Regions from separate parts of the Pseudomonas kielensis genome, predicted to be linked through region 2. Evidence: riboswitches for the same ligand, from Rfam matches in the RefSeq annotation. Region 2 holds a riboswitch; each other region holds the start of a gene.
The links. Region 2 has a riboswitch for cobalamin ahead of Q1W70_RS23070 (ABC transporter substrate-binding protein). Riboswitches for the same ligand answer to the same signal wherever they lie in the genome.
Positions count from the first base shown of each region.

Region 1: it holds a riboswitch for cobalamin, as region 2 does, so the genes downstream of both, Q1W70_RS26705 (CbtB domain-containing protein) here and Q1W70_RS23070 (ABC transporter substrate-binding protein) in region 2, are expected to answer to the same signal.
Region 3: it holds a riboswitch for cobalamin, as region 2 does, so the genes downstream of both, cobO (cob(I)yrinic acid a,c-diamide adenosyltransferase) here and Q1W70_RS23070 (ABC transporter substrate-binding protein) in region 2, are expected to answer to the same signal.
Region 4: it holds a riboswitch for cobalamin, as region 2 does, so the genes downstream of both, Q1W70_RS20495 (TonB-dependent receptor plug domain-containing protein) here and Q1W70_RS23070 (ABC transporter substrate-binding protein) in region 2, are expected to answer to the same signal.

Region 1 is NZ_CP130043.1:5,767,802-5,769,994, reverse strand. It holds gene Q1W70_RS26715 (cobalamin biosynthesis protein) at 1-195, opposite strand, end outside; gene Q1W70_RS26710 (CbtA family protein) at 192-896, opposite strand; gene Q1W70_RS26705 (CbtB domain-containing protein) at 908-1,096, opposite strand; cobalamin riboswitch at 1,196-1,421, opposite strand; cobalamin riboswitch at 1,578-1,788, shown strand; gene cobW (cobalamin biosynthesis protein CobW) at 1,888-2,193, shown strand, end outside.
Region 2 is NZ_CP130043.1:4,950,866-4,953,058, forward strand. It holds gene Q1W70_RS23065 (FecCD family ABC transporter permease) at 1-437, opposite strand, end outside; gene Q1W70_RS23070 (ABC transporter substrate-binding protein) at 434-1,447, opposite strand; cobalamin riboswitch at 1,593-1,784, opposite strand; gene Q1W70_RS23075 (LysR family transcriptional regulator) at 1,902-2,193, opposite strand, start outside.
Region 3 is NZ_CP130043.1:3,695,996-3,698,188, forward strand. It holds gene Q1W70_RS17300 (hypothetical protein) at 1-454, opposite strand, end outside; cobalamin riboswitch at 609-845, shown strand; gene cobO (cob(I)yrinic acid a,c-diamide adenosyltransferase) at 928-1,539, shown strand; gene Q1W70_RS17310 (cobyrinic acid a,c-diamide synthase CobB) at 1,550-2,193, shown strand, end outside.
Region 4 is NZ_CP130043.1:4,385,411-4,387,603, forward strand. It holds gene Q1W70_RS20495 (TonB-dependent receptor plug domain-containing protein) at 1-885, opposite strand, end outside; cobalamin riboswitch at 1,091-1,296, opposite strand; gene Q1W70_RS20500 (glutathione S-transferase) at 1,490-2,101, opposite strand.

The sequences.
Region 1 (2,193 bases), 820 kb from region 2:
CAGTTGGGCGGCCAGTTCGAGCAGTCCAGGCTCCTCGCGCTTGAGGTCGATGCTGGCCAGGGCCTTGATCGAGTGCAGCTCGATCTGGTGCGCTTGCAGGGCCTGATCGAGTAACGCGCGCAGCGTGCTCGCCGGGCAGCCACGCTGGCAGCCCAGGCCGACCACCAGGGTCGGCGCTGCGCGGGGGTCACTCATGCCGGGAACTGGCCCGCGCTTTTACGGCGGAACAACCAGGCGCTGAGCACGCCCAGGGCCAGCCAGAAAGCCACGTTGGTCAGTTGCGACGCGATCTTGAACTGCGTTTCCAGCGCTTGCGGCGCCAGCATCGAATGCACGGCCGGTTGGGGGGCGCCGATCACATGGGGTACCACCAGGATGGCAACGCCCAGCAGCTTGAGCAGCCAGTTGCGGCCGAACGCGATCAGGGCAATCCCGGCGGCGGTCGAGGCTGCCGTGCCGATCCACCACATTTGCCGTTGGCCCAGGTCGGCCGCGGCGGTGCCCGGCAACTCGGGTGGCAGGCCGAGGGTCGGTGCCAGGACGAAGGTGGCATAACCGGCCAGGCCCCAGAGCAGGCCCTGGGACGTGCGGGTCGGCGCGCGCAGGGTGTAGAGGCCCGCCAGCATCAGGGCAAAGCCGACGGCCACCACCAGGTTGCCGCCCGTGGTCGACAGCACACGCTGCCAGCCGTCTTCCGGTTCCCAGGCTTCGCCGTCATGGCTGTGGGCCGCGGTACCGGCGGCGTGTTCATGGACCTCAACCGCCGCAGGTGCGGATTGTTCGTAAGTCTCGGCCTGCAGAATCAACGGGGAGACCCAGAAACTCTGCAGCAGCGTCAGCAGCAGGGCGGCAAGCAGCCCACTGAAACCTGCGGTTTGTGCAATACGCTTGATCATCTGGGCAGGTCTCAGTGGCACGGGAAGGCGGCGCTGTGGCGGGTATCGTGGGCGGCGTTGTGCACGGCCTCGATATGGGAGAACCCGGCGAAGTACACCAGGCACACACCCAGGATCGATGCGCCGATGGCGGCAACGAGGCGTTGGCCCAGTGTGGTGGTGCTGGCGGTGGCGTGGCGGGTGCTGGTGATGGTCGACATGGCGCTTGCCTCTGGTCAGTCAGGGGTGAGTCGTGCGCATGCAAACCTCCGCGAGCCGGGCACGCAGAAACTTGAACAGCGCCCGCCCACCGCGGGTTTGTTGGCTATGTGTTGCGGGCCGGTCTCCGGGCTCACGAGGGGCGGGCTATGGCCACGCCTGCAAGAATCGCCTTCCCATGCCGTACAGCTGGCACAGTGGATCTGACTCTTCGCTCGCTTACCGTTGCGGGGGCAGCACCGGACTGACATGGCTTTGCAGTAAAGCACATGATTCACCGGTTTCCCGTTTCACCCTGTGAAGGGCACCCGTAACAAGGTGTGTAGGAGAGCATGGCCGGGGGATGGGCGTCAATTGGCATGGGTTCTCAATTGGGGCCCATGCGCCTGCATCGCGGGCAAGCCCGCTCCCACCAGTACTCCTGTGGGAGCGGGCTTGCCCGCGATGGGCTCGACTAGACATTGACCCGCCCCGATGCGATGCGTAGCCTTGCGCGTTCGAGGTTCTTTGGCGCGTGCGCCGAAGCTAAGAAGGGAACGCGGTCAATGCCGCGGCTGCCCCCGCAACTGTGAACGGTGCTGTTTCTGCCAGGCCACTGCACGCTTGATCTCAAGCGGCGGGAAGGCGCAGGAGCCGCCAGTCGAAAGACCGGCCCACCGTCAGCCAGGAGACCTGCCTCGTACCAGATTCTCACTACAACCGGGCGGGGTGATCCGGTGGCGAACGCTTTCCGCACGCCAGCGCGTTGCGGCTTCTCGTCCCGTATGCCCGCCACCTTGCCAAAGGGCATCCGATGAAAACACTGGCCAAACTCCCTGTCACCATCGTTACCGGCTTCCTCGGCTCGGGCAAAACCACCTTGCTGCGGCACATGCTCGACAACGCCCAGGGTCGTCGCATTGCGGTGATCGTCAACGAGTTCGGCGAGCTGGGCATCGACGGCGACATCCTCAAGCAGTGCACCATCGGTTGCACCGAAGAAGAAGCCACTGGCCGGGTCTATGAACTGGCCAACGGTTGCCTGTGCTGCACCGTCCAGGAAGAGTTCTTCCCGGTGATGCGTGAACTGGTGGCCCGTCGCGGCGACCTCGACCACATT
Region 2 (2,193 bases):
ACACCGCTGGCACGGCCGAGCAACACCACCACGGCGAAGGCCACCACCGCCCCGGCAAACGCCCCGACCGACATTGAGATCGCGCCGGCGCCCAAGCCCAGCAGCGCCACCAGCACCGCGCCTGTCGAAGCCCCCGCGGAAATCCCCAACAAGTAGGGATCGGCCAATGGGTTGCGCAGCAGCGATTGCAGGATCACCCCGCACGTCGCCAGGCCCGCACCGCACGCCGCGGCCACCAGCGCACGGGTCAGGCGGTAGTTCCAGACGATGCCCTCGTCGATGGGGGCCAGGGCGTAACCGGCGGCCCAGAGTTTGTTGGCCAGGACCTGAAACACCACCGTGGGGTCGATATGGGTTTCGCCGATCGCCACGCCGGCAATCAGTGCGATCAGCAGGGTCACCAGTGCCCCGGAGGTGCGCAGTAGCATCGCCGTCATTGCGCCAGGTCGTAGCTGTTGAGGGCGGTCGCCAGGGTTTCAAGGCCCTCGAACATCCTCACACTGGCCTGCAGGGCCATGGCGTCGAGGACAATGATGCGGTTGTGTTTCACCGCGTCCATGTTGCGGGTCACCGGGTCGCTGCGCAGGAATTTCAGTTTCTTTTGATAGTCGTCGGCCGGAAAACGCCGGCGATCCATGCGCGCGATGACCAGGAAGGTCGGGTTAGCCTTGGCGATGGTTTCCCAGCCGACGCTTGGCCACTCTTCGTCGGACTCCACCACGTTGCGCACGCCCAGGGTATTGAGCATGAAGTCGGGAATGCCCTTGTGACCGGCGACATAGGGATCGATATCCAGGCTGGCACTGGAGAACCAGACCAACGCGCTGGTGTCCTTCAAGTCCTTGTTCTGCACCGTGGCCACGGACTTGGCCAGGCTGGCCTGGAGCTGCGCGTTGAGCTGCTGCGCACGCTCCTGGACATCAAAGATCTGCGCCAGTTGGGTGATGCTCTGATAGATGCTGTCGATCCGGAACGGCGCCAGGCGAGTCCCGTCGGCTCCCACCAGATTGTCCTTGGACTCGCAGTCCGAGGGCATCAGGTAGGTCGCAATCTTCAGCTCATCAAACTGCTCGCGGGTAGCCACCACCCCTTGCGGGCCAACCACCCACTCCAGCTCGACGGCGACCAGCTCCGGGCGCTTGCCAATCACCGACTCGAAACTCGGCTCGTTGTCGGCCAGGCGTTCGATCCCGGCGTTTTGCGCCTGGTACTGGGGCAACACATCGTTGAACCACAGGGAGGTGCCGACCAGTTTGTCGCCCAGCCCCAAGGCAAACAGCATTTCGGTGCCGGCCTGGCCAATCGTCACGGCCCGAGCCGGCGCGTGGGCGAAGGTCTGCGTGCTGCCACAGTTTTGCAGCGTCAGTGGGTACTGAGTCGGCGCAGCCTGGGCCACAGAACAAAGACCCAGACCCGTGGCGAGGGCGACAACGCGGGGCAGCAGCATGATGCAATCTCCATTTGAACCGTACACGGAGCGAGGGTGTCGGGCCTGGAAACACATCAACGAGCGCTGCCGAGAAACCGGGCAGGGGTCGATCACCAAAGTGACGCACGCGCAAGGATGCCCCTCCCGGACACCCCGCCGGTTAGTGATTGTTGCGTTGCCGGCAGGTCTCCTGACTGGTGCGTCATGGCGTGCTCCAGCCTTCCCGGGTCATCCCAGTGGCAGTTCAGGAGCAGGCTCGGCACCTACAGTTGCGGGGGCAGTTCCGTTTGATGCGGAGCGCGCATCACGGATTCCCTATTATTCCCATGTGGAAACCGGCGGCGGCATGGTAGTCGATTGTGGGGTTGGAGGCGAACCTATCTAAAGGATTGCGCCCGGCCGGCCACTCGAGGACTGCATGTTTGACCTGGCTAAACGCGGGTGTGGCTCAAATTCACGGGCTGACCAAGGATTAGCTGCATGCAGGTTTTCCTGCATTTTTAATCCAGGTATCAAGCTCCCTCACCATTTTGTTGACCTCACTGTCCTCTCGTTCCGAGGGGCGGACTATGGCGTTCCAGGCGATGTCGAGGCCGTCATTCAGGGCGGCCCACGCCAGCTCCCCACGCTCAAGGCTGGGGCTCACCAGATCCCGTTGCAATATGCTGATTCCGTATCCTGAGCGAACCAGTTCGACGATGGCTTCGATCAATTCCACCGTGATCATGCGGCGCGGCAGGATGCTGGCGGGAGCGAAAAACCGG
Region 3 (2,193 bases), 1.3 Mb from region 2:
TCAGGTCCTGTAACTCTTCCGGCGTGGCGCTTTGCTGCGGCTTGTGGGGCGCCACGAACAGGCAGCCAAGTTTCAGCTCGTTGGAGTAGGCGATGGTTTTGGCTGCCGCCGTAATGTCGAGCAGCGCCTGACTGAGGTTGAGGGCGTTGAGGCGCGGCCAGCGCTGGCTCGCTTGCAGGTAGGCGCGCTGTTGCGCGTTGGCAAGCAATAGGTCGGCACGGCCACTGCGATCGCCTTCCTCCACCTGCTTGGGGGTTGGGGTGTGTTGCAGGGTCACCATTTCCGCCATCCAGGCGGCTGCCGAGAGCAGGCTCAGGTTGGCACGCTCATCGAACCAGTAGGGGCTTTCACCGTCGCCGCGCACGGCGTTGAAGCGGTCGATGCAGGTAAACCAGCGTTCCAGTACCGGGCGCAGGAATTCCAGCTTCGGGTTACTGATGATCATGCCTTGCATGTTGCTCACCCTTATTATTGTCGTATTGGTGTGTGGCTATTTGATATCACTGCTTTCGACCTCGCACAAGACAGGCAGGGGTTTATCGCGCCGGGCGGTTTTCTCTGTGCCGATAAACCCGGCTTTAATTGACGCTCCACCCCCAACCCACTAACCTTCGCGACTTGTTTCAGGTGCTCGGTGACCCCAGGGTCGATCGAGTGAAACAGGGAAGCCGGTGAGCGCGCGTTCTATGACAGAACGGGCGACGATCCCGGCGCTGCCCCCGCAACGGTAAATGAGTGAAAACGACGCTTTGAGCCACTGTATCGGTGTCCGATATGGGAAGGCGCGTCGTCCGGCCAGCGCGCCACTCATGAGCCCGGAGACCGGCCTGATCCATCCAGCGGCATCACGGTGGGCGATGCCAGGCTTCTTGCCGTCTATTCCTATGCCTGCCCGCCGTTATCCAGCCTCAACGGAGAGCTCCCCCCATGACTGATTCCCCTGATCGTGACGAACGCCACCTGGCGCGCATGCAGCGCAAAAAAGCCGTGATCGATGAACGTATTGCCAACTCGCCCAACGAATGTGGTCTGCTGCTGGTGCTGACCGGCAATGGCAAAGGCAAGAGCAGCTCGGCGTTCGGCATGCTCGCCCGCGCCATGGGCCATGGCATGCAGTGCGGCGTGGTGCAGTTCATCAAGGGCCGCAACAGCACGGGTGAGGAGCTGTTTTTCCGGCGCTTCCCGGAGCAGGTGCGGTTTCATGTGATGGGCGAAGGGTTCACCTGGGAAACCCAGGATCGCCAGCGCGATATCGCCGCGGCCGAGGCTGCCTGGCAGGTGTCCCGCGAACTGCTGCGCGACCCGGCGATCGGCCTGGTGGTGCTCGATGAGCTGAACATCGCCCTCAAGCATGGCTACCTCGATCTCGATCAGGTGCTCAGCGACCTGCAAGCCCGCCCGCCGATGCAGCACGTGGTGGTCACCGGCCGCGGCGCCAAAGAGCAAATGATCGAGCTGGCTGACACCGTCACCGAAATGGGCGTGATCAAGCATGCGTTCCAGGCCGGGATCAAGGCGCAAAAAGGCGTCGAGCTGTGAGCATCGTTTTATGACCAGCAGTCGTTTTTGCCCGGCGGTACTGATCGCCGCGCCAGCCTCAGGTCAAGGCAAGACTACCGTCACCGCCGCCCTGGCCCGTTTGCACCGCAATCAGGGGCGCAAGGTCCGGGTGTTCAAGTGCGGCCCGGATTTTCTCGACCCGATGATTCTCGAGCGCGCCAGTGGCCAGCCGGTGTATCAGTTGGACATGTGGATGGTCGGCGAGCAGGAAAGTCGCCGGCTATTGTGGGAAGCCGCCGCTGAGGCTGATCTGATCCTGATCGAAGGGGTCATGGGGTTGTTCGACGGCACCCCGTCCAGCGCCGACCTGGCGCGCCACTTCGGGGTGCCGGTGCTGGGAGTGATCGACGGCACCGCCATGGCCCAGACCTTTGGGGCGCTGGCATTGGGCCTGGCGCGGTATCAGCCGGACCTGCCGTTTGCCGGCGTGCTCGCCAACCGGGTGGGGACCCTGCGCCACGCCCAGTTGCTGGAAGGCAGCCTGACCGAAGGCCTGCGCTGGTATGGCGCGCTGTCCCGGGAGACCGGGATTGAATTGCCGAGCCGGCACCTGGGCCTGGTGCAAGCCAGTGAGCTGAACGACTTGGACCTGCGCCTCGATGCCGCCGCCCAAGCGCTGGGCAGCAGTTGCCA
Region 4 (2,193 bases), 570 kb from region 2:
CCGGGTGCCGCCACCTTCCAGGTTATAGACCCGGGTGTAGCGGGTGTCCCAGTCGTTGACGTGGCCTTTGAGGAAGTAGCTCAGGTCTTGATTGACCTGCTGTTCGAAGGTGGCCGTGGCGATCTGTTGCACCCGGTCGTTGCGGGTGTTGCGGTTGTCCGTGGGGCGGGCGAAGTCCAGATTGGCGTCGCTGTACTGGTAGAACAGTTCCAGGCGCGAATCGTCGCCGAAGGCCTGGGTGGCCTTGGCGCCGAAGGTGCTGACTTCGTAGCCGCGCTTGCGGTCGGTGGCGGTGCTGCGCATGTCACTGCTGCGAAATGGCTGGTAGCCGTCGGAGACGTTGTGGCTGACGTACGCCAGCAAGCCCAGGTCGCCAAAGCCGTTGCTGACAATCTGCTCGGCGCGCGCGTCGCCGCTGCGGCCCATGAAGCTGTCCAGCCCCATGTTGACTTCACCGGAGGTCTCGCGGGTCTGGGCGCTGCGGGTCACGATGTTGATCACCCCGGCCACGGCCTGGGTGCCGAACAGCAGACTTTGCCCGCCCTTGAGCACTTCGATGCGTTCAATGGCATTGGCCGGCAGGGTGTCGAGGTAGAGCCCACCGTACAGGCGATTGTTCAGGCGCACGCCATCGAGCAGGATCAGGGTGTCGTCGTTGCGCCCACCCAGCAGCGAATAGTTGGCGTAGTCGAAGGGGCCGTTTTTCGGCGCGACGTAGAGGCCGGGTACCGACATCTGCAGCACGCGGGTGATGTCGGCATCGGGGCCGGCGCGCTCGATCTGGGCGCGGTCGATGATCTCGACCTTGCTGCCAAAACGCGCCATTTCGGCCACGGTGGTGGATTCCACCGACGGTGCGCTGACGAGTTGCTGGTCGAGGGTCATGGCCGGGGTGTTGGCCAGTGCGGGGGGGCTGATCAGGCAGAGCAGGGCGCCACAGGCATACAGTCGCGCAGGACGCGGGTCCTGGCTGGAAGGAGTTGGAATCTGAGTCATTTTTGGTCTTCTCGAAAAAAATCTTCGCAGAAGCACGCAGGAGAAAGTATCGGACACGCGCCAATACCGGCCCATGCCCGCCCACCGCAGGTTTGCCAAACAGAAATTCCAGGCCGGTCTCCGGGCTTGCGAGGCTCGAAGCGTTCACCTTCCCAGGCCCCGTGGGCCCAGTGGTCTGTCGAACGCTTCACTCGCTTACCGTTGCGGGGGCAGCACCGGACTAACCCTGAAAAGGGCGCACCGGTTTCCCGTTTCACCTCATGCACGGCGGCATGAGGCACCTGAAACTGGGCGGTATCTGAACACTCGGATGACCGTTCGTCAAATAATCAGGTGGGCTTTAGGTACAAGGCTTGCCCGTGATGGCCTCTAAAACCCTGGTCGGCCCACCGAAGCAACGTCGCACCACAGTTGTGTAGATACCTAGGCCGCGATGGCGATATCTGGAAGGCCATCGCGGGCAGGCCTGGAGCGGCAAGCATCAGGCGGGGCCTCAGCTCATCGGCGTCTCGACAAACGCCGGCTGCTGTTCGGCATACGCGGTAAATGCGCTGATCAGTGGAAACTGCGCGACATCGACCTGGTCGGGCACGACCAGCAAGGTGAAGCTCCAGGCCACGGCGAGGGTGATGCCGTCCTGTTGCAAGGTGCCATCCATGGGCAGCGGTTGCCTGGCCAGCTCCTGTTCCAGTGCCGAGTACGCCGCGTGCAACTGCCCGCTGACCCGATCCAGCCAGGGCGCATGTTGCTTCTCGCTGGGGCGCAGGTTGCGTTCGTAGTAGATCTGCACCGACTTCTCGCACGCGGCCAATGCCAGGCCGATCAGCCGCAGGGCGCGCAGGCGCTGGTCCAGGGAGGCCGGCATCAGGCTTTTGCCCGGGCTGCTCAGGGCTTGCAGGTAGTCGATGATCAGGGTCGAATCCATCAGCACTTCGCCGTCGTCCAGCACCAGCGTGGGTGCCTTGACCACCGGGTTGATCGCCTGGAACGCCTCGAAACCGCGGAACACCGAAATCGAGGCGTGCTCGAACGGGATGTCCAGGGTCTTGAGGCTGATGGCGACACGTCTTACATAAGGAGAATCGAGCATTCCGATCAGCTTCATGTACAGCTCCTTGGAGAGAGGCGGGGCAAGGGCCTGAATCTAGCGCTAAACAGCGGGTCTTGAATACTTCTGGCGGTCTGTGTCGCCGTTTG